DNA from 3 places in the Pseudomonas sp. NPDC087358 genome. Region 3 is predicted to be linked to each of the others. Evidence: predicted binding sites of a transcription regulator. Region 3 holds the regulator's gene; each other region holds the start of a gene.

Region 1 (7,879 bases), on a different contig from region 3:
GACCCAGTTCCTGACCTTTTTGCGCGGACCCCACAAGCATCAACGCGGCGCCATCGACGATGCCGGAGCTGTTGCCAGGCGTATGCACATGCTCGATGCGCTCGACACGGCTGTAGACCCGCAACGCGGTAGCGTCATAGCCCATCTGGCCAATGGCCTGGAAGCTGGGCTTGAGCTTGCCCAGGCCTTCGAGCGTGGAGTCGGCGCGGATGAACTCATCATGGTCAAGCAAGAGCATGCCGTTCTGATCCTTGACCGCCACCAGTGAGCGCTCGAACGCGCCGTTGTCTCGGGCCCGCGCCGCCTTCTGTTGGGAGTGCAGCGCGTAGCGGTCGACATCGTCGCGGCTGAAACCTTCCAGGGTGGCGATCAGGTCGGCACCGATGCCTTGCGGGGTGAAATGCGTGTGCAGGTTGGTCTGCGGGTCGAGCACCCAGGCACCGCCGTCGCTGCCCATCGGCACCCGCGACATCGACTCGACGCCGCCGACTACCACCAGATCTTCGAAGCCGGAGGCGATCTTCATGGCGCCCAGGTTGACCGCCTCAAGCCCCGAAGCGCAGAAGCGGTTGATCTGCACGCCGGCCACACTGATGGCCCAGTCCGCAACCAATGCAGCGGTCTTGGCGATGTCTGCGCCCTGATCCCCCACCGGGGTCACGCAACCGAGCACAATGTCATCGACCTGGCTGGTGTCCAGTTGGTTACGCATCTGCAACTTGCTCAGAAGCCCGGCCACCAGGGTCACTGGCTTGACGCTGTAAAGCGAACCATCGGCCTTGCCCTTGCCCCGGGGAGTGCGCAATGCATCAAAAATAAAAGCCTCGGTCATCGTACCCCTCGCTGCCCTGCTGGATTTTCTCGTTGTGCCGCCACCATAACGCTCATACGGATGCTTGCAATGATCAAAGTGCTCAGGTGGCTTGACTGTGAAGAAGGGTAGCTGGTTGTAGGAAATTTCGGGCTCGGACGAACGGTAGTGACTTATTGGAGTAGTCGCGACATGCGCCAAGGCGTCTAGCAAGGGAACCGATGGGCGATGGCGAACTGACTTATTCCAGAAACATGCAGTATTGGTCGCTTATTCATAGTGAACAGATCTAAGCCGCGCCGCACGCCGCCTCTAAGGTTAAGTCAGTAGCAGAGGCGCATTAGAAAAACGATTCACCAAGCGCCCATTGTCACCGATGGTTTTATCGGGACACCTGCTCTTTGATTCCACCTTTGCCAGCTGCCGCTTCTTTCATTGACGAAGCAGTGAGCTTTTGTCGCTCAGGAATAACAATAAAGGCACGCGCTATGTTCAAGCATTCGAAAGTACGTCAAGCGGGACTGATTGTTTTCGCCACCACTCTTTTATTGATTTTGCCGAACCTGACACGCTTGTTCGGCTGAAGCTTCATGCTCGCCTTGTGGGGCTGCGTATTTGTGCCACTCTTTGCGCATTCAACAGGAGGATGAGTGCATGCGTCAGTGGCTGGCAGTTTTCGCACTGGGTCTAAGCGTAGCGGCTCAGGCAGGCCCGGTCGAACAGGCCGAAGCGGTGATCGCGATCAAGGAGGGCAAGCTTGCCATCGACGTTCGTAGTCAGAGCGAGTACGAAGCCGGCACGGTACTCAATGCCGTGCGCGTCGATGAGCGGCGCCTGGTGCCTCAACTGCGGCAGGTGATGACGGATCGCAACCTGGTGATGGTGGTCTTCAGCTCAAGCGACGCGCGGGCAGGCAGCGCGCAGGACAAGCTGCGCAAGGCCGGATACACCAGCATCCTCAATGGCGGCACGTACGACGAGTTGCACAATGCGCTGTACGACGTCACCGACGATCCTGCCGAGTGACCGCCCTCTTGCGCTCTCTGACGATGCTCGCGGCAATCCTGCTGGCGCTGCCAGTGCAGGCTGCCCAACTGACCTTCGACCTCGGCACGGGCTCGCGCACCTGGGACACCGCGCAGTTGCTGCACCACCCACAAGCAAGGGACATCGACATACCTGACGACGTCTCCTACAAGCGCGCCATGCACTACCGGGCTGTCCCCATGGCGGCGCTGCTCGAAGGTGTAGCAGCCGATGCACATCTACAAGCGGAGGCCAGCGACGGTTTCGCTGCGCAGATGCCAGCCGGCTCATTGCTGCAAACGACGGGCGCGCAGGCGTGGCTGGCGGTGGAAGACCCCGCACACCCCTGGCCGGGGCTCGGCAAGGGAAAACCCGGTGCCGGGCCGTTCTATCTGGTCTGGACCAATCCTGCAGCCAGCCACATCAGCCCCGAGCAATGGCCGTACGCCGTCGCCAGATTTCGACTGCTGGCTTCGGTTGCCGAGCGTTTTCCAGCGCTGTTGCCCGACCCGAAGCTGGCCACCGACGACCCGGTCAACAAGGGCTTTGCCCTGTTTCAGAAAAACTGCCTGGCTTGCCACCGCCTCAATGGCGCGGGCGATGCGCAATTGGGCCCGGACCTGAATATTCCTCACAACCCCACCGAATACTTCGCCGCGGATTACCTCAAGCTCTATATCCGCAACCCGCAGAACCTGCGGCAATGGCCACAGGCGAAGATGCCAGCGATTACCCAGCAAGTGTTGTCGGACGAGGAATTGAATCAGGTGCTGGGGTATTTGAAGCACATGGCGGGAAGGAAGATCGCTCCGTAGCCCCATCGGTGTATGAGTGAGCTTGCTTGCGATTGCTTCAGGTCCTTGATATCCATCAGCGGCCAAGAGCAATCGCGAGCGAGCTCACTCCTACAATAAGGGGGTGTCTGCCAAATCAACTACGACTGGCGCTGCACCTGCATCTGCACCACAGGCGCAGCCACTGGCGCGGACGGCGATACCACCACCTTGGCGTGCATCTGCTCGCAGCCTCCGCCTCGACGCATGCCGCGTACCGGGCAGGCATCCAGGTAATCCAGGCCGACCGCCAGCTTCAAGTGGCGCTCCGGAATTGCCAGCTGGTTGGTCACGTCAAAGCTGTACCAGGCGTCGTCGATCCACGCCTCGGCCCAGGCATGACTGGCCAGGTGCTCGCTACTGTCGCTGTACAGGTACCCCGAGACATAACGCGCCGGCACCCCGAGGCTGCGCGCACACGCCAGAAACGCATGGGTGTGGTCCTGGCAGACGCCGGAGCGGCTGGCAAACGCCTCGGCAGCGCTGGTATCCACAGCCGTGGTGCCCGGGGTGTAGGTGATGTGCTGATTCAGCGCCTGCATCAGATCGATCAAGGCGTTGCGATTGGTGCGCTTTTTGGTTTCTTTGGCGGCGAAGGCGCGAATCGCCTCATCGGCTTCAGTCAGACGCGTGAAGCGCAGAAACGGCAGTGGAGACTGGCTTTCATGTTCGGCTTCGCGTTTCTCGTCGATTTCAACCTGACCCCGCGCGCCGATCACGATGGCCTCATGGGGCTCGTCCATGGTCAGCACGTGCAGGATGTTGCCAAACGGATCGACCTGCGCGCGCACCGGGCGCGGCAAGTCCAGTTGCCAGCTGAGCACTTGCTGGCGCTCGCTGTCGTGTGGGGTCAGACGCAAATACTGGATGCTGGCGCGGACCTGATCGTCATAGTGATAAGTGGTCTCGTGGCTAATTGAGAGTCTCATGCAGCCTCCAGGTAAGAAGTGTGAATAACGCTACCCAATTGGGCCAGCAGCGGAATGAATTCGTTCAACCATTCGTGCAGCCCCTCTTCGAGGATTTCGTCGATACCGGTGTAACGCAGGCGCGCATCCAGTTCGGCTGCCAGGCGTTGCGCCGGGCGGCCATTGGCGCCGGGCAGGCTGGCAAGGATCATGTCCAACTCCTCAAGGCATGCGCGCAGGGAGCGTGGAATGTCGGCACGCAACAGCAACAACTCGGCGACCTGCCGCGCCCCTGGCGCATCACGGTAGACTTCGGTGTAGGCCTCGAACGACGACAGCGCCCGCAGCAACGCACTCCACTGGTAATAGCCGGCGGCCGAGCTGTCCGCCGCAGCGTTGGCCGAAGGCCCGCGCAATTCAAGCATTTCGTAACGCGCATCGAGCATGCGCAGCGTGTTGTCGGCGCGCTCGATGAACGTCCCCAGGCGAATGAAACGAAACGCATCGTTACGCATGATGGTGCCGTAGGTCGCACCACGAAACAGGTGCGAACGTTCCTTGACCCATTCGCAGAACCGGCTCATGCCATAACGGCTCAGGCCCTGCTCAGCGATGCCACGAATCTCCAGATACGTGGCATTGATGTTTTCCCACATGTCCGCGGTAATGCGCCCACGCACTGCGTGCGCACTGGCTCGCGCCGCTCCCAGGCAGCTGAAAATGCTGGCCGGGTTGCTGGCGTCCAGGGCGAAGAAATGCAGCAAGCGCTCGGCGTGCAACTCGCCATGGCGCTCCAGATAATCGTCCAGGGTTCCGGTAATCAGCAGTGGCATGGCGATTTCATTGAGGCCATCACCGCGTCCGTCCTGAGGCATCAAAGACAACGAGTAACTGACGTCGAGCATCCGCGCGAGGTTTTCCGCCCGCTCCAGGTACCGCGACATCCAATATAAATCCGAGGCAGTTCTACTTAGCATTGGCAGGCATCCTTAATCCTCGACCACCCAGGTGTCCTTGGTTCCGCCGCCCTGCGACGAGTTGACCACCAGCGACCCTTCGCGCAACGCAACGCGGGTCAGTCCGCCAGGTACGACGCGGGTTTCGCGGCCAGACAGAACGAACGGGCGCAAGTCAATGTGCCGCGGGGCGATGCCGTTCTCGACGAAGGTCGGACAGGTCGACAGGGACAAGGTCGGTTGCGCGATATACGCATGTGGCTTGGCTTTGAGACGAGCACGGAAGGACTCGATTTCGGCGGCGGTTGCAGCCGGACCGACCAGCATGCCGTAGCCGCCGGAGCCTTGCGTTTCCTTGACCACCAGGTCACCGAGATTGGCCAGTACGTGGGAAAGCTCTTCGGGCTTGCGGCACTGCCAGGTCGGTACGTTCTTCAGGATCGGTTCTTCGTCCAGGTAGAAACGGATCATGTCGGTCACGAACGGGTAGACCGACTTGTCGTCCGCCACGCCGGTGCCGATGGCATTGGCCAGCACCACATTGCCCGAGCGATAGGCCGACAGCAGGCCCGGCACGCCAAGCATCGAGTCCGGGTTGAACGCCAGCGGGTCGAGAAACGCGTCGTCCAGGCGACGGTAAATCACGTCCACCGCCTTGGGGCCGTCGGTGGTGCGCATGAAGACCCGGTCATCACGCACGAACAAGTCAGCACCTTCGACCAGTTCGACGCCCATTTCCCGAGCCAGGAATGCATGCTCGAAGAACGCACTGTTGAAACGCCCGGGGGTCAGCACCACCACACTGGGATTGTCCAGCGGGCTGGAGCTTTTCAGGGTATCGAGCAGAAGGTTCGGATAGTGATCCACCGGCGCGATGCGCTGGGCGGCGAACAACTCGGGGAACAGGCGCATCATCATCTTGCGGTCTTCGAGCATGTAGCTCACGCCGCTGGGAGTGCGCAGATTGTCTTCGAGAACGTAATAGGTCCCGTCGCCATCGCGAACCAGATCGACCCCGGAGATGTGCGAATACAGGTCGCGGTGCAGATTCAGCCCTTGCATCGCCAACTGGTACTGCTCGTTGGCCAGCACCTGCTCGGCGGGAATGATTCCGGCCTTGATGATGCGTTGGTCGTGATACAGGTCGGCAAGGAACATGTTCAGTGCCTTGACCCGCTGAATGCAGCCGCGCTCGACCACACGCCATTCGCTGGCAGGGATGCTGCGAGGAATGGTATCGAAGGGGATCAGACGCTCGGTTCCCTGCTCGTCACCGTACAGCGTGAAGGTGATCCCGGCGCGATGAAATAAAAGATCGGCCTCACGCCGACGCTGAGCCAGCAGCTCAGGTGGCGCTTCACCCAGCCAACGGGCGAATTCCCGATAATGCGTACGGACCGAGCCGTCCACATCGTACATCTCGTCATAAAAGGTGCGGATCATGCCGTACTCCTTGTCACCATGGACACAGGGGCCTTCGCAAGGCCCGTGCCAGCGGCATAAACGCTTAGGAATCAATGGGTTGAATAAAGCCATCGAAGCGCCCGCACCAATCCTGTGCAAGAAGCGCCCTGCCCCATTCCCCAACGCTTCATGGCGAAGCATCCCGCCACTGAAAAATCTATTACCAGCATAGCCAGAGTTGATTTCCCGACAGGACTTTGTTTTCAGATAATGGCGCCACTCAACGCAAACACCCCACCGCAGACTGTGCGATCAATGCTTGTGTTACCGAACTCTGAAACGAAATTCCCTTTACGCCGCTCATACCCGAGCGGCTTTTTTTTGCCCTGTTTTTGGTAGGCAGGCTGGATGCCGGGTTGACGCTGGTAGCAACCCGGCTGGCCGGCAGTGACGACCTTTGAGATCGCCACTGCGGCAGACCGCATCGCTACAGCGTCGAAACATGCGGTGGGATCCACGGCGGCTAACCGCCTGGATTAAATCAATGCAGCCGTTTGATTTCCTGCTTGACGCCCCAGCCCTCGACCTCGCCGTCCAGCCCGAATATTGCGGTCTGAAAATCCTGTTCGAAGTCGCCGATTCCATCATAAGTGGCGTACATCAATTTGCTCAGCTGCAAGTGCCACGCGCCGTCCTCTCGGGCGTTGATCTGAGTATTAAGGGATTCACCGCGAAATTTGTCTGCTGCCTGACGCGCCCGCCCCTCGTCCGGGAAAACGGCATAGAACTCGATGGGATGTATGCGTGCGAAGTCGAAACCGCCTTCTTTCATGCGGCGCAGTACGTGGCTACTGATGTCTTCTTGATAGGTCGTGCTCATGAAACGTCCTCCTATGCAACGATAGATAGAGTTTCAACGATCCCCAGGCGCCTCTTCTGGAAAGGCGCCAAGCGACAGATCATCCGTCGCCTGGGACTCAAGCATGTCGCTGACAAGGCCGGTGCTGCTTTTACAAATCAGGCATCCGTACGTGAGCGGGCTCAGGTAGATGCTTCACCGGCCTCGCTTGGAGATTACGCGCATTATTGGCGCGTTGCCAATTGGCAAATAACGCCGGTCATACGCGTTTTGCCGACGCTTCTACGATGGAAATGATCTGTACCGCGTTCTGCTCCTTCAATATTTCCGCCGTGGGCGCCTTCGATCGACCATCCAGATCGTTCAGATCAAGCTCATTGACGACCGGGAATAGAATCGGGCGCAGATGCTGTGCCGCCTCCTCCTCACTGGGACGGTGCTCGAGTTCAAGATTGTGGCTTTGCTGCACACCATCTTTATCCTGAAACGAAATAGTCCAGACTTTCATCAATGTCTCCTCAGTCAGGCCGCACGCCGGCCTATCAAGGTCGGACTGCGTTTTTTTGTTATTCGTTCAACGTTTTGCCGAAGGTCAGCGCCCTTTGCGCGCAAAAAAAAAGAGGCCACATGGGCCTCTTTTTATCCATCAGTGGATTTACGGCTTGGCGTCTTTGACCCCGGCCGTGTTGTCTAGCAGGCTTTTGGTCGCGGTCTGCAGGAAACTGTCGAGCTTCTTGCGCAGCTCGGCGATATCCGGCGCATCGGGCATCACTTCGGCGTGCGGTTTGGTGCCCAGTTCATAGCTGTAGACCTTGGGTTCCATATCCTTGGGTTCGATCAGGATGCGATTGCCGGTCACCAGCGCCACGGTCTGCTCGCTGCCTGAGGGCTTGATCACACCGAACCCCAGATCGCCCGCCGGCAGGTTGAGCAGGTCACGGCCCCAGCACTGGTGCACGGTGTCGCCGCCAAGACGACCCATGATGGTCGGTACGATGTCGATCTGCGTACCGACGATGCTGCTGCGCTTGCCGAACTTGTCTTGCAGGCCCGGCGCGATCATCAGCATCGGCACGTTGAAG
Region 2 (7,879 bases), on a different contig from region 3:
CCAACGTCACCGTTGACGCCAATGGTTGCCCAGCTGTTGCTGAAGTCGTACGTGTTGAGCTGGACGTGAAATTCGACTTCGACAAGTCGGTCGTCAAGCCAAACAGCTACGGCGACATCAAGAACCTGGCTGACTTCATGAAGCAGTACCCACAGACCACCACCACTGTTGAAGGTCACACTGACTCCGTCGGTCCTGACGCTTACAACCAGAAACTGTCCGAGCGTCGCGCAAGCGCCGTTAAACAAGTTCTGGTTAACCAGTACGGTGTTGGCGCCAACCGCGTTAACTCGGTTGGCTACGGTGAAACCCGCCCAGTTGCTGACAACGCAACTGAAGCTGGCCGCGCTGTAAACCGTCGCGTAGAAGCACAAGTAGAAGCTCAAGCTAAGTAATTAGCCCTCGCTTCACGGAAAACCCGGCCTTGGCCGGGTTTTTCTTTTTCTACCTTCAGGCAGTGGGTCGAGGCTGCAATGGCGCGATCCTGATGGCGTTCGTAGTTGGGCTGCAGGGACGTCGGCAGCGCTGCGACTGGTCCTTGATCTAGCGGGCATCGACTGACCAACCCCCAAATTTCAGTGCTTGAGCAACCAGATCCCCAGCACCAGGTTCAGTGTGAGCGCGATCAGCGCCACCGTGCGCCAGACCTTGACCGGCTCGCGCTCCAGCAACGGTCGCGCTCGGGTATCGAGCATGGCGAGCTCGCCTTTTTCCAGATGCAGCAACCATTGCTCGGCAGTCTCGAAGCGCCTGGCCGGATCAGCCTGCAGTGCCTGATCCAGATGCCGCTCCAGCCATTCGGGGATATCCGGGCGGTAGCGGCTCAGCGGGACGGGATTGCCGAAGCGCCGATGCTGGAACGCCTCGATTTCGCCATAGGGATAGTGCCCGGTCAGCAGGAAATACAGGGTGACGCTTGCGGCGTACAGGTCCATCGATGGGGCGGGTGCACAGCCTTCGAACGCTTCAGGCGCGATGAAGCTGGGGGTGCCGGGTGTGTCGCCAGCTGGGTCGGCGGACAGTCCCGGGCAGAACGCCAGGCCGAAATCCAGCACGCGCAACGCGCCGCTATCATCGATCAGCAGATTCTCCGGCTTGATGTCGCGATGCACGACATTGCGCCGGTGCAGCAGGCCGATCGCGCCGATCAGCTCCTGTGCCATGCTCATCCAGCGGCCCCGTTCCATGGGGCCGTGCCGGGCAAAGGTCTGCGCCAGCGTGGCTCCCGGGTATTCGCGCATGACGTAGTACAGGTGCTGGCGATCTGGCAGCGGGTGCAGTTCGGGGAAGAAACGTCCCGCCACCCGACGCAAAAACCACTCCTCCAGCAGCAGTGCCTGACCAGCCTCGGCTTCATCACGGCGTGCATCAGGCAAGGTTTTGAGCAGCCAGGCTTGCTGCTGGCTGTCGCGGACTCGATATAGCAGCGATTGTCGCGAGTCGCCCAGACGCTCCTCGACCTGCCAGCCTTCAAACGCCTGGCCGGTCTTCAGTGCGGGAGGCACTGGCCACTGTTGCAGCTGAATCAACGTGTCGGCCAGGCTGTCGCTGCCCACTTGATCGACGTGGATCAGCAGTGCGCTGGCATTGTCCTGACTGCCGGCCAGGTGCGCAGAAGCGACCAGCGTGCGCACTGCGGCGTCCAGATCATGCTGGTCATTGAGGATCGAGCCAATGCTGGCATCGTCCAGGGTCGACCAGACGCCGTCGCTGACCAGCAGCAGACGCTCGCCTTCGCGCAACTCGCCGTCCAGATAGTCCATGACCACATACTGATCCAGGCCCAGCGCGCGTTTGAGCACGTGTTGCATGTCCGGCTGGTCCCAGACGTGATCCTCGCTGATGCGCTGCAGCGTGCCGCCGAACCAGCGATACACGCGGGAGTCGCCGACATGGCCGAGGGTGAAGCGGCGCCCACGCAACACCAGCACGCTCAGGGTGGTGAGCAGGCCGTTGGCTGACAGCCAGCGGTTCTGTGCCAGCAGCAGACGGTCCAGCGCCTGGGCCACGCCCCAAGTCTCGGGCGTTGAATAGTAATCCATCGCCAGGGCCTGAAGCGTCGAACGTGAGGCGAGACCGCCATCCAGGCACTGGCTGACCCCGTCAGCCAGTGCGAACAGATAACCCTTGCTGGCGGCCAGCGCCGGGGCGGGGGTGACCAGGCGCATGGCGTCCTGATTCTCTGCCCGCGGCCCGCAGGCGCTGAACTCGGCGAAGCGCAGTTGCAGGCCGGGCGAGGAGGCCGCTTGCGAGGCCAAAGGCTGATTCATCGCCTGTTCAGACGCGGGCTGCGGTCACGGCCGCCGAACCCCAAGTGGTTCTCCAGCGACGCTTGACGTTCATCAGACCGAACCAGGCCAGCACGCCGAGGAAGGCGAACAGCCACAGCCCCAGTTGATAATCGCCGGTGTTCTGCTTGATCGCGCCAAGGCCTGCGGCCAGCAGGAAGCCGCCAATGCCGCCCGCCATGCCGATCAGCCCGGTCATTACCCCGATCTCCTTGCGAAAACGCTGCGGCACCAGTTGAAACACCGCGCCATTACCGGCGCCAAGGCCGAGCATGGCCGCGACGAACAATGCCAGCGCCGCCCACGAGCTTGGCAGGTTGAAACCCACCGCAGCGATGCAGATCGCCGCTACCGCATACATGCCGGACAGGGTGCGGATGCCACCGAAACGATCGGCCAGTGCGCCGCCTAGAGGGCGCATCAGGCTGCCACCGAATACACACGCAGCGGTGTAGTAACCGGCGGTCACCGGGCTCAGGCCATACTGGTCATTGAAGTAGCCGGGCAGGGCGCTGGCCAGCCCGATGAACCCGCCAAAAGTAACGCTGTAGAAGAACATGAACCACCAACTGTCACGGTCGCCCAGCGCCTTGAAGTAGTCGGTCATGGATTTGGCCTTGGGCCGTTGCGGCGCGTTGCGGGCCATCAGTGAAAAGGCAATCAGGGTCAAGACCAGGGGCACGACGGCAAAGCCGAACACGTTGCTCCAGCCAAAACCTGCCGCGAGCACCGGGGCGATCAGGGCCGCGAACACGGTCCCGGAGTTGCCGGCTCCGGCGATACCCATGGCTTTACCCTGATGCTGCGGTGGATACCATTGCGAGGCCAGCGGCAATGCCACCGCAAAGGAGGCGCCGGCCATGCCCAGGAAAACGCCGAGCAGCAGCGCTTGTTCATAGCTGTGCACGCCCAGTTGCCAGGCGCAAAGCAGGGCGACGATCACGATGATCTGACCCATGATGCCCGCTGTCTTGGGTGATAGCCGGTCGACCAGCATGCCCATCAGCAAGCGCAGGAAAGCGCCTGCCAGTATTGGTGTAGCGACCATCAGGCCGCGTTGCTGGGTACTCAGATGCAGGTCGGCGGCGATCTGCACGGCGAGCGGACCGAGCAGGTACCAGACCATGAAGCTCAGGTCAAAATAAAGAAACGCGGCGAACAGCGTAGGTTTGTGGCCGGCTTTCCAGAAGCTTGTATTCATCTAACACCTCATCTGCAGGAAATCGTTGCCGGTGCCGGTAGCGGTCGCACCGTCACGGGTCAGGTCGTGCAGGTGAAGCACCAACCCGGCGCTCCACCCGGCCCGTTTTCCGGGGCCAAAACGAAAAAACGTCGCAACCCTGTCCGCGCCTGGCGAAGGGGTGTGCGACGTCTTTGTCGAAAGTGGGGCAACCGCCGTTGGTTACCTGTATCAGTCATCTAGCAAAACGTGGGCCATGAATGCGGGTGCTAAACCCAAGGTGATGCCGTGCAGCCGTCCGGCTCGTCGGCGGTGGCCGTTGTCGAACACCACCGCCGGCGAGCCGGACGGCTAGAGATAGCGGGTGTTTTCCAGGCTTGCAGAGCACACGGGTCCACCGCGCCCATCACCCCAACAGTTCACTCATGGCAATGATCTGCTCAGCCACCTGCACCAGCTTCTGCTGTCGACTCATGGCCTGGCGGCGCATGAGCGTGTAGGCCTCTTCTTCGTTGCAGTTTTTCATTTTCATCAGCAGTCCCTTGGCGGTCTCGATGCGCTTGCGCTCGGCCAACTGCTGGTCGCGGGCGTGCAGCTGTGCACGCAGGTCCTGGTCGCTTTCGAAGCGAGCCATGGCCACATCGAGAATCGGTTGCAGGCGCTGGGCGTGAATGCCTTCGACGATGTAGGCGCTGACGCCGGACTTGATGGCCTGACGCATGACGCCCGGATCATGTTCGTCGGTAAACATCACGATTGGCCGCGGCAGGTCGCGAGTGACCAGTACCACCTGCTCCATCACGTCGCGCCCCGGCGATTCGGTGTCGATGAGAATCACGTCCGGACGCACCGCTTGCACCCGTGCGGGCAGGTCGATGATCAGGCCTGATTCGTCGATCACCTCGAACCCGGCTTCGGTGAGCGCAGCTTTCAGGCGTCCGACCTTTTTCGGTGTGTCGTTGATCAGCAGGATTCGCAGCATGGTCAGGCCCCTCAGCGATCAGCGACGACAGGCGCCGCCGCAGCCAGCGCATGCAATTTGAAGCCATGCGCATAGCCGACCGGATCGCTGCCGTCCCAGACCTTTCCATCAATCAACTGACTGCTGCGCATGGGCGAGGCCGGTACGGTGATATTCAGCGCTTGGGCCGCTTGGCGGTACAGCGCAAGTTGCTGTACCTGGCGCGCCACGGCGAGGTAATCCGGGTCATCACGCAACAGGCCCCAGCGACGAAACTGAGTCATGAACCACATGCCATCGGACAGCCAGGGCATGTTGACCTCGCCGTTGCGGTGAAAACTGATCGCATGGTGGTCGTGCCAGTGATTGCCCAGACCGTCGACATACTCGCCCAGCAGACGGGCCTGGATGTCCTCGACAGGCGCATTTACGTACGCCTCGCCGCTGAGCATTTGTGCGGTGCTGCGGCGGTTGTCCTGGCTCTGTTCGATGAACCGGCTGGCCTCCAGCACCGCCATGACCAGCGCTCGCGCAGTATTGGGATACTGGCGAACGAACTCCAGGCTGCAGCCCAGTACCTTTTCCGGGTGATCCGGCCAGATCGCCTGGGTGGTTGCCAGGGTAAAGCCCAGGTCCTGACTCACGGCGCTGGCGCCCCAGGGTTCGCCGACACAAAAGCCGTCGATGCGTCCGGCCCTGAGGTGTTCGACCATCTGCGGCGGCGGCACCACCACGCTGTCGACGTCTTGCAACGGGTGAATCCCCTGGCTGGCAAGCCAGTAATACAACCACATGGCGTGATTGCCGGTGGGAAAGGTCTGGGCAAAGGTCAGTTTTGTATCGCTTTGGTGCGTGCGCCGATCCAGTGCCTCAGGAGTGGTCACTCCGGCCACTTGCAGGTCGCGTGACAGATTGATGCTTTGACCGTTCTGGTTCAGGCCCATGAGCACCGCCATGTCCGTGGCCGGCCCGCCAATCCCCAACTGCGCGGCGTAAATCAGGCCATACAGACTGTGGGCGGCATGCAGCTCGCCGTTGACCAGCTTGTCGCGCAGGTTGGCCCAGGATGGCTGGCGATGCAGGTTGATGTTCAGCCCATAGGGCTGGGCAAAGCCCTGAGTGGCGGCGACGATCAGCGAGGCGCTGTCGGTGAGGGCCATGAAGCCGACATCGACAGTGCCCAGCTCCGGCGCGTCGCTGCCATCGACCCAGGCCAGGGAGGTGTTGAAGGTCTCATTCATAGTTTCGGTTCCACCTGAAGACGTAGCGCCCGGGCGCTGACGATCTTCCATAAAAAAACGCCGTTACGCACAAGCGCTGAGCCTGGACGAAAACGACGCCATTGCCGAAGAGTCGATCCGCCGTTGGATCGAGTCCGATTCACACACTCAAGCAAGCCATATGCCAGCGGCAGGGCAGGCCTGCGTAAAGTTCGCGACATGCCTCGCGCTCCACCCTCGCGCCCGTCTATAATCGCCCGCTGACTTAAGCCGCAAACGAGCCGCGCCCGCCCATGTATAACCTGGCCCGCCAGTTACTGTTCAAACTCTCCCCGGAAACCTCTCACGATCTGTCCATCGACCTGATCGGCGCAGGCGGTCGACTGGGGCTCAATGGCATGTTGAGCAAGGCGCCCGCGCGGCTGCCGGTTACCGTCATGGGCTTGCAGTTTCCCAATCCGGTCGGCCTGGCCGCTGGCCTGGACAAGAACGGCGCGGCCATCGACGGTTTCGCTCAGTTGGGTTTCGGCTTCGTTGAAATCGGTACGGTGACCCCGCGTCCGCAGCCGGGCAACCCCAAGCCGCGTATCTTCCGCCTGCCCCACGCCGAAGCCATCATCAACCGGATGGGTTTCAATAATCTGGGGGTCGATCATCTGCTCAGCCGTGTGCAGGCAGCCAAATACACTGGCGTGCTGGGTATCAACATCGGCAAGAACTTCGATACGCCGGTCGAGCGCGCGGTGGATGACTACCTGATCTGCCTGGACAAGGTGTATGCCCACGCCAGCTATATCACGGTCAACGTCAGCTCGCCGAACACGCCGGGGCTGCGCAGCCTGCAGTTTGGCGATTCGCTCAAGCAGTTGCTCGAAGCGTTGAGCGTACGTCAGCGGGCACTGACCCTGACCCACGGCAAGCATGTACCGTTGGCGATCAAGATCGCGCCGGACATGAGCGACGAGGAAACCGTTCTGGTGGCCAGTGCACTTCTGGAGTCGGGCATGGATGCGGTGATCGCGACCAACACCACCCTCAGTCGCCAGGGCGTCGAAGGTTTGCCTCATGCCGACGAAGCGGGTGGCCTGTCCGGCGCGCCAGTGCGTGAACAGAGCACCCATATCGTCAAGGTGCTGGCGGGCGAGCTGGCCGGCAAGTTGCCGATCATTGCCGCCGGTGGCATCACCCAGGGCCGACACGCTGCCGAGAAGATCGCCGCAGGTGCAAGTCTGGTGCAGATTTATTCTGGCTTCATCTATAAGGGCCCGGCGTTGATTCGCGAGGCGGTGGACGCCATCGCGGCCATGCCCCGCTAAGCGGCTGAAACAAAAAGAGGGGTTCCGACAAGGAACCCCTCTTGGGCTTTAGCCCGCCGCCCGGATGGGGCGTGCATGGTTATTTGAAGTCAATTCTGATTGTCGAAGAAACGATGAATCGAAATGTACCTTTGATTGAAGAGAGTCAGCCGACCGCGTGAAGTTCGTTGAGTCTGTGTATACCCGCAGTGCCAGTCATACCGTCCCAGTTGTCGCCGCGTCCTTCTCGCCAGCCATTGATCCAGGCTTGACGCACTGACGGTAGAGTAAATGGGCAAAGCTCACGGGATTTACCAGTTACGCCGTATTGATATCCGCGCAAAAATGCTCTTTCCGACGGATCACGCTTAAGTCTTCTCATAGGGTGTTGCCCTCGTTTGTTGACTGTAATGTCCCTGGAAGCCTCAGGTTGAGGCCAGGCAAAAAGCTTCTGCCTTTTTAATGCCCGCTGCCGGCGTCGCGGGCATGGTGCTGTCGTCGTTGCGGCGACAACCTGTGTTGATTTCTAACCAATGGATGGGACGCTGTGAATGATCGTTTTGTCATAAGAACGTCATGCCTGAGGCATAAAGACCATAAGCGGCAACCCGTTTGGCGCTGGCTTTTTTTCGCGAGCCGCCTGTACCGTGGCTTTGCATGAATATTGATAGTGTTTCTCATGTACAAATGCTGGCCGATTGCAGTCAGCGGTAAAACGACGAAGGGTCAGCGATGTGACTTTTTATTGCAGCCGTTGTCATGCTCAATAGTGGTTTTTTAATATCAAAATGTCAGGCGTAACCTGCCTGACAGACTGCCGCAGTCGAAATGTATCGTTGCGGTGGATGGGCACAACTTGTGTGCCACGCAGGCGTTCTCCACGAAAGACGTCTGTTTGAATCGGGCCGGACAATGCGTTGTCCTGCCGCTCAAAG
Region 3 (7,879 bases):
AACATCTCAAGGCTACCGACGTCACGTTGATGACCACGCCGGTGCTGCAGATGTTTCGTGGCTCGACCTACCCCTGGCACGTGCAGAGTGTGCGCGCCGAGGTCTCCCCCGGCGGTGATCATGTCGAGCTGATCGACTCCGTACGAATCAACCGCACTGACGAAAAGAACCGCGCCACTATCATTACCAGCAGCCGTATGACCGTATTCCCTCAGAAGCAATATGCGGAAACCGCTCAACCCGTTAGAATCGACGGCTTTAACGGTGTGAGCACCGGCACGGGTATGAAAGCCTATCTAAAAGAAAGCAGGATACACCTGCTATCGAACGCAAGAGGACAGTATGAGGCTCCTTAAAACCCTCCCTATTTTGCTCGGCCTGGGCGCAGCACTGGGAAGCGTGAGCGCCTGGGCTCTTCCGAACGATCAGGATCAGCCTATCCGCATTCAGGCCGACGATGCTCAGCTGGACGACAAGCAAGGCGTCGCCACCTATACGGGCAATGTGATCATTACCCAAGGTTCGATGAAGGTCACCGGCAACAAGGTAACCATGACCCGCACCGCTGCCGGCGACATCGATGTGGTGACCTCGGTAGGCAACCTGGCCTACTTCGAGCAGTTGCAGACTGCCGGTGACATCAAGCCTGTCCAGGGCTGGGGCGTCACTATCCAGTATCATGCGCCGCAAAACCGTATCGTACTGATCGACAAGGCCAAGGTAATCGACAAGGACAGCAACGTCACCCAGGGCGAGAAAATCGTCTATGACACGGTCCGCAAGCTGGCCAGCGCCGGCCGCGCCACTGGCAGCAAGGTGACTGAAAGCCGCCCTCGCGTCGACATGGTGATCCAGCCGAAAAAGAAAACCGACCAGCAGAAGGCCCAGTAATGGCAACGCTGAAAGCCCAACACCTGGCCAAGGCTTACAAGAGCCGCCAGGTCGTACGTGACGTCAGCCTGTCCATCGACAGCGGTCAGATCGTCGGCCTTCTGGGCCCCAACGGTGCTGGCAAGACCACCTGCTTCTATATGATCGTCGGCCTGGTCCAGGCCGATCAGGGTCGTGTATTGATCGATGATCTGGATGTCAGTCATCAGCCCATGCACGGCCGCGCCCGCGCAGGCATCGGCTATCTGCCTCAGGAAGCGTCGATCTTCCGCAAACTGTCGGTATCGGACAACATCATGGCCATCCTCGAGACCCGCAAGGAGCTCGACCGGGCCGGACGTCGCAAGGAACTGGAAAGCCTGCTTCAGGAGTTCCACATCACGCACATCCGCGACAACCTGGGCATGAGCCTTTCGGGTGGTGAGCGACGTCGCGTCGAAATCGCCCGCGCCTTGGCAACATCGCCCAAATTCATTCTGCTGGATGAACCGTTCGCGGGCGTCGACCCCATCTCCGTGGGCGACATCAAACAGATCATCTACCATCTCAAGGCCAAGGGCATCGGCGTCCTGATCACCGACCATAACGTCCGTGAGACGCTCGACATCTGCGAAACAGCCTATATCGTCAACGATGGCCAGCTGATCGCCGAAGGCGATGCCGAAACCATCCTGGCCAATCAACTGGTCAAGGAAGTGTATCTCGGCCACGAGTTCCGCCTGTAATCGGGCGATGACGCGGGGGTTGGCGGGCGAGCGCTGCATGAGCCTGATCGCCAACCTCGTAATAATTGTCATCACACCCTAGGCAAACACTCCGGTTTCAGGCATATAATTTGCTTAAGTTGGCGCCTCGGCGCCCTAGTAGTGGATGGCGCGCATATGCGCCGGCGAATAAGGTGTTAAGCCCCTGCCATGAAACCTTCGCTAGTCTTGAGAATGGGCCAGCAGCTGACGATGACACCGCAGCTGCAACAGGCCATCCGCTTGCTCCAATTGTCGACGCTGGATCTCCAACAGGAAATCCAGGAGGCGCTGGAGTCCAATCCTATGCTCGAACGCCAGGAAGAGGGCGACGATTTCGATAACGCCGACCCCATGGCCGACAACATCGAGCAAAAGCCCAACCCTGACGTTCAGGAACCGACCTACCAGGAATCCGCCCCAACCGTCGACAATCTGGAAGACGGCGAATGGAGCGAGCGCATTCCCAACGAGCTGCCCGTGGACACCGCATGGGAAGACGTCTACCAGACCAGCGCCAGCAGCCTTCCGAGCAACGACGACGATGAGTGGGACTTCACCACCCGGACATCGGTCGGCGAGAGCCTGCAAAGCCACCTGCTGTGGCAGCTGAACCTGGCGCCGATGTCCGACACCGATCGCCTGATCGCCGTGACGCTGATCGACTGCATCAATAATCAGGGTTACCTGGACGAATCGCTGGACGAACTGCTGGACGCCTTCGACCCGGAACTGGACATCGAGCTGGATGAAATCGAAGCGGTACTGCATCGGATTCAGCAATTCGAACCGGCGGGCATCGGTGCGCGCAACCTCAGCGAATGCCTGCTCCTGCAATTGCGCCAGCTTCCGGCCAAGACCAAATGGCTGGCCGAGGCTCAACGACTGGTTGCCGACTACATCGACCTGCTGGGTAGCCGTGATTACGCGCAACTGATGCGCCGCATGAAGCTCAAGGAAGATGACCTGCGCCAGGTCATCGAGCTGGTCCAGAGCCTCAACCCGCGCCCCGGTTCGCAAATCGAGTCGACCGAAGCCGAATACGTCGTGCCTGACGTGATCGTGCGCAAGCATAACGAGCGCTGGCTGGTGGAACTCAATCAGGAATCCGTGCCGCGCCTGCGGGTCAACCCGCAATACGCAGGCTTCGTGCGACGCGCCGATACCAGTGCCGACAACACCTTCATGCGCAATCAGTTGCAGGAGGCTCGCTGGTTCATCAAGAGCCTGCAAAGCCGCAACGAAACCCTGATGAAGGTCGCGACCCAGATCGTCGAGCATCAACGCGGGTTCCTCGAATACGGCGATGAGGCCATGAAGCCGCTGGTACTGCACGACATCGCAGAGGCGGTGGGCATGCACGAATCGACGATCTCCCGCGTGACCACGCAAAAATTCATGCATACCCCGCGTGGCATCTACGAACTGAAATACTTCTTTTCCAGCCACGTCAGCACCTCTGAAGGCGGTGAATGCTCGTCCACGGCCATCCGCGCGATCATCAAAAAACTGGTTGCCGCTGAAAATCAGAAAAAGCCGTTGAGTGACAGCAAGATCGCTGGTTTACTGGAGGCACAAGGCATTCAAGTGGCCCGTCGCACGGTCGCCAAGTACCGCGAATCCCTGGGAATCGCGCCGTCGAGCGAACGCAAGCGTTTGATGTAAGGGTCACGAGCCACAGCGTTCCAGTGGCAGGCAACCAAGCCTGCCTCTTAATGCACTGGCAATGAAGGAGAAGCTGTATGCAAGTCAACATCAGTGGACACCAGCTGGAAGTGACCGACCCTCTGCGCAACTACATCACCGAGAAGCTCGATCGCCTGGAGCGGCACTTCGACAAGATTACCAATGTGCAGGTGACCATGGAGGTCGAGAAGCTCAAACAGAAAATCGAAGCCACCCTGCATGTTCCGGGGGCCGAAGTGGTCGCCAACGCCGAACATGATGACATGTATGCAGCCATCGACTTGCTCACCGACAAGCTCGACCGCCAACTCAAAAAACATAAGGAAAAACAGCAGAGCCTGCTGCAAGGTGCCACTGCTCGTTGACACTTCCATCCATGATCCGACTTGAAAACATCCTGACCCCTGGCCGTTCCCCCGTGAACGTGCCAGGCGGCAGTAAGAAAGCCGTACTCGAAGAAATTGCCAAGTTGATTGGGCGAGAAGTCCCCGAGTTCGACCGTCAAACCGTCTATGAGAGCCTTGTCGCCCGCGAAAAGCTGGGTTCGACCGGCTTTGGCAACGGCATTGCCATTCCCCACTGCAGACTCAAGGGTTGCACCTCACCCGTCAGCGCCGTACTGCACCTTGAAAAACCCGTCGATTTCGACGCCATCGACGGCGCCCCTGTGGATCTGCTGTTCGTATTGCTCGTCCCCGAAGCAGCAACCGATGCGCACCTGGAGTTGCTGCGCCAGATCGCAAGCATGCTCGATCGGGCCGACGTTCGCGCCCAGTTGCGTGACGCCAAAAGCAGCGATGCGCTTTACAACGTCGTACTTGCTGCCCAGAACGGTCACTGATCATGCGCATGATCATCGTCAGCGGTCGCTCCGGCTCCGGCAAGAGTACAGCGCTCGATGTTCTCGAAGACAGCGGCTTCTATTGCGTAGATAACCTGCCGGCGGGCCTGCTCCCGGAGCTCGCCGAACGTGCGCTGATTCATACCGAACTTGCCGAGCCGTTGCTGGCGGTGTCCATAGACGCACGCAATCTGCCAAGCCACCTGACGCGTTTCCCGCGGATGCTTGAAGAGGTTCGCGATCGGCACATTCAGTGCGACGTACTGTTCCTGGATGCCGATGAGTCCACGTTGCTCAAGCGTTTCTCCGAAACTCGCCGCCGCCACCCACTGAGCAACGCCACTCGCTCGCTGGCCGAGGCGATACGCGATGAGAAAACCTTGCTCGGACCGATCATCGATCTTGCCGACCTGACCATCGATACGACGCACCTGAATCTGTACCAGTTGCGCGATACGCTCAAATTGCGCCTGCTCAACAAACCCGAGCCCGGCACAGCCTTCCTCATAGAGTCATTCGGCTTCAAGCGCGGGATGCCCGTGGATGCGGATCTGGTTTTCGATGTGCGCTGCCTGCCCAATCCATACTGGAAGCCTGAATTGCGCGACCAATCCGGGCTCGACCAACCGGTCGCCGAATACCTCGCTGCACAGCCCGATGTCGAAGAGATGTTCCAGGACATTGCCTCATACCTGACCAAGTGGCTGCCGCGCTTCGCCGCCAGCAACCGCGCCTATGTCACCATTGCCATTGGCTGCACCGGCGGACACCACCGCTCCGTCTACCTGACCGAACGCCTGGGTCAGGTCCTGCAACAATCGCTCAAGAACGTTCAGGTCCGCCACCGCGACCTAAGCTGAAAGGATCCCCTACGCGATGCCCGCTCACCAGATCACCATCATCAACAAGCTGGGCCTGCATGCCCGCGCCGCAGCCAAGTTCGTCGGCGTCGCTGGCAAATACCCTTGCCAGATCCGGGTTGGCCGCACGCCGGACAGCATGGTCGATGGCAAAAGCATCATGGCTGTCATGATGCTCGCCGCAGGCAAGGGCACCGAGATTCACCTCTCCACCGAGGGCGAGGAAGACCAGGCCGCGCTTGACGGTCTGATTGAATTGATCAACAACAAGTTTGACGAGGGCGAATAAGCGGCTTGGCGAGCCGGCACCCTAAACCCGGCCAAGGTTTTATCAGAGGTTTGTCCCAGGCATAAAAAAACGCCAGTCTGACTGGCGTTTTTTTGTTTTAGCGTCTCGAACCAACGAGAAGATCAGCTCGCTCTTCTCACGCTGTCGCGCAGGGCTTTGACTTTGTCATGGTTAGCCTGCACGCCTGCCAGCTGACGCTGGATCAGAGTGGTCACGTTGACTGGCAGGTTCTTCTCGGTGGCCTTTTGCAAGGCTTCCTTGTATGCCTTCAGGGCGTGATCTTCACCAGTTTCTACTTCGTTGAGTACGGCCTCGTCGCTCTTGCCAGTGACGGCACTTTTCAGGTTAACCCACAGGCGGTGTGCGCCCGCAGCAACGCTGGAAGAATCCTCAGGATCACCGCCGAGTGCGCGCACTTCAGCCTGAAGCTCTCGCACGGCAGTTGCGCATTCGGAAGAGCGGGAAAGGAAATACGCTTTAATTTCAGGGTTCTTGGTATCTTCGGCAGCAGTATGAAAGCCTTTTTCGCCATCAATGCTGGTCTCGGTCAGATCATTGAGTACCGAAATCGCTTCTTTATTGATATCCGTCATTTTGCTGTTCCTTTCTGGCAGGTTAATCGAGAGTGGTGCAATAACATCTGATGAATAGACTATTGCACTGTGCGTGCCAGGTTTTTAACCTGAATATATTCGTTATAAATCAATGGGTTAATTGATCTACTAGGAACGCGTACCTCGCGTTCTGCATGATCGGCAGGTTGGCGTACATGCAGAATGCACGTATCGTTCAAGTTCATTGAGACTGACCAACGGCCGCACCATGAATCCCGAAAAACTCAAACTGCTGGTCATGCGTGAGATGCCCTATGGCAAGTACAAAGGGCGCTTGCTCGCCGACTTGCCAGGCGATTACCTGAACTGGTTCGCTCGCAAGGGATTCCCCCCAGGCGAGCTGGGCAGCCTGTTGGCGCTCATGCATGAGATCGATCACAACGGGCTGTCCGCCTTACTCGACCCGCTGCGCACCCGCCCACGCGAGCCGTTGCGCACCAGCCCCCTGAAAACACCCATTCGCTTCTCCTGAATACCTTCTTATCCAGTCGAGTGCCCGATGACCCGTGTCCATACTGCCGCAGCGGATTCAGCCATGGCGCGAGCCCGCGATGAAGCCTTCTGGCGTAACGTCGCCGATCAATACGATGTGGAACCCGGTCCGACCAACTTTGAACACGGCTACTTCGGGCGCATGACCCGTGAGGTCCTGCGTACCTATGAGCAGCATCTGGCGTATGTGAATCGCAGTAACTCGGTGTATGTCCGTCAACGCTTCGATACCCAGGACAGCGAAATCATTCGTGAGGACCTGGCCCGCCTGCTCGGCGTTCCGAGCGAGGAAATCGCCCTCACCCGTTGCGCCTCTGAATCGCTGCAGGCGCTGATTCGCAATTACAACGACTTGCAACCCGGCGATGAGGTGCTGATCAGTGACCTGGATTACAACAGCGTGCAGAGCGGCATGCGTTGGCTGGCGAAAACGCGTGGCGTGACGCTGGTCGAGATCACTCATGGCCACCCCGCCAGCCATGAATCGCTGTTGCAGGCCTACGACGACGCCTTTGCTGCTCATCCCCGACTCAAGCTTATGGCACTGACGCATGTCACCCACCGCACCGGGCTGGTGATGCCCGTCCAGGATATTGCCGCGGCAGCCAGGAGCCGGGGCATTGACGTGATTCTCGATGGCGCTCACGCGCTGGGGCAGCTGGACTTCGACCTTGCCCGATTGCCTGTCGCGTTTGCCGGGTTCAATTTGCAGAAGTGGATGGGCGCCCCACTGAGCCTGGGTTTCATCCACATCAAGAAGGAGCGCCTGCAGGCCATCGACCCGGACATGGGCGACACCCGCTATGCCCCGGACGACATCCTAGGCCGCGCGCCATACGGCACCCCCAATATTCCCGCGTTAATGACGCTCAGCACCGTCTTCGCCGAACATCGCGCTCTTGGCGGCTCTGTGGTCAAGGGTGCGCGCCTGGCGCACCTGCGGGACTTATGGGTCCGAGAAGCGCGTGAAATGGATGGCATCGACGTACTGACTCCCGATGACCCGCGCCTCTACTGCGGCATCACGTCGTTTCGGTTCAACCGGCATGCCGATCAGGCACTCATGGCTCGGCGATTACTGGATGAACACGGCATTTTTGCAGTCACCCGAGACGGTTCGGCGTGCGGCCCATGCATCCGCATAACACCGGGGTTCACCACTTCGGCCGATGACGTCGCGCAGCTGACCGAGGCACTGCGATCACTGGCGTGATTGTGCGCTGGTCCCCAAAAAAAAGGCGCCCTGAGGCGCCGTTAAGACTTCATGGAGAACGAACTACAAAGGAGTGGCGAAGATACGCCCCGCAGACCGGGATTTAGCGGTACATATGTATCGCGCCTCATTTTTTACCCAAAAAAAACGGCGTTCCCGACCAAGGAACACCGTCAAATAGCCATGCAACAACGACTTCAGTAGCGGCGCCCCAATGCGCTGAACACCTTCATCTGGTGATAATTAGAAC

The links. Region 3 encodes sigma-54, which starts transcription at its own class of promoters, with help from an activator protein. Its sites were predicted from a motif close to ANTGGCATNNANNTTGCTNT; they were not measured.
Region 1: a site for sigma-54 is predicted at 6,011-6,030, ahead of ACI2KS_RS24160 (circularly permuted type 2 ATP-grasp protein). Genes of this name have one in related genera too.
Region 2: a site for sigma-54 is predicted at 5,819-5,838, ahead of ACI2KS_RS13560 (CmpA/NrtA family ABC transporter substrate-binding protein). Genes of this name have one in related genera too.

Annotation. Positions count from the first base shown of each region.
Region 1 is NZ_JBJDOA010000012.1:168,606-176,484, reverse strand. Features, by position in the region: gene ACI2KS_RS24185 (acetyl-CoA C-acetyltransferase) at 1-832, opposite strand, end outside; gene ACI2KS_RS24180 (rhodanese-like domain-containing protein) at 1,466-1,837, shown strand; gene ACI2KS_RS24175 (c-type cytochrome) at 1,846-2,652, shown strand; gene ACI2KS_RS24170 (transglutaminase domain-containing protein) at 2,772-3,599, opposite strand; gene ACI2KS_RS24165 (alpha-E domain-containing protein) at 3,596-4,555, opposite strand; gene ACI2KS_RS24160 (circularly permuted type 2 ATP-grasp protein) at 4,568-5,977, opposite strand; gene ACI2KS_RS24155 (hypothetical protein) at 6,202-6,456, opposite strand; gene ACI2KS_RS24150 (ribonuclease E inhibitor RraB) at 6,480-6,818, opposite strand; gene ACI2KS_RS24145 (hypothetical protein) at 7,057-7,305, opposite strand; gene ACI2KS_RS24140 (LTA synthase family protein) at 7,453-7,879, opposite strand, start outside.
Region 2 is NZ_JBJDOA010000005.1:144,677-152,555, forward strand. Features, by position in the region: gene ACI2KS_RS13540 (OmpA family protein) at 1-395, shown strand, start outside; gene ACI2KS_RS13545 (protein kinase) at 576-2,270, opposite strand; gene ACI2KS_RS13550 (nitrate/nitrite transporter) at 2,278-3,489, opposite strand; gene ACI2KS_RS13555 (ANTAR domain-containing response regulator) at 3,875-4,450, opposite strand; gene ACI2KS_RS13560 (CmpA/NrtA family ABC transporter substrate-binding protein) at 4,462-5,670, opposite strand; gene ACI2KS_RS13565 (quinone-dependent dihydroorotate dehydrogenase) at 5,943-6,965, shown strand; gene rmf (ribosome modulation factor) at 7,111-7,326, opposite strand.
Region 3 is NZ_JBJDOA010000002.1:232,837-240,715, reverse strand. Features, by position in the region: gene lptC (LPS export ABC transporter periplasmic protein LptC) at 1-356, shown strand, start outside; gene lptA (lipopolysaccharide transport periplasmic protein LptA) at 343-891, shown strand; gene lptB (LPS export ABC transporter ATP-binding protein) at 891-1,616, shown strand; gene ACI2KS_RS04695 (RNA polymerase factor sigma-54) at 1,806-3,299, shown strand; gene hpf (ribosome hibernation-promoting factor, HPF/YfiA family) at 3,377-3,685, shown strand; gene ptsN (PTS IIA-like nitrogen regulatory protein PtsN) at 3,697-4,161, shown strand; gene rapZ (RNase adapter RapZ) at 4,164-5,021, shown strand; gene ACI2KS_RS04675 (HPr family phosphocarrier protein) at 5,038-5,310, shown strand; gene ACI2KS_RS04670 (PA2169 family four-helix-bundle protein) at 5,433-5,903, opposite strand; gene ACI2KS_RS04665 (DUF3820 family protein) at 6,133-6,396, shown strand; gene ACI2KS_RS04660 (aminotransferase class V-fold PLP-dependent enzyme) at 6,460-7,629, shown strand.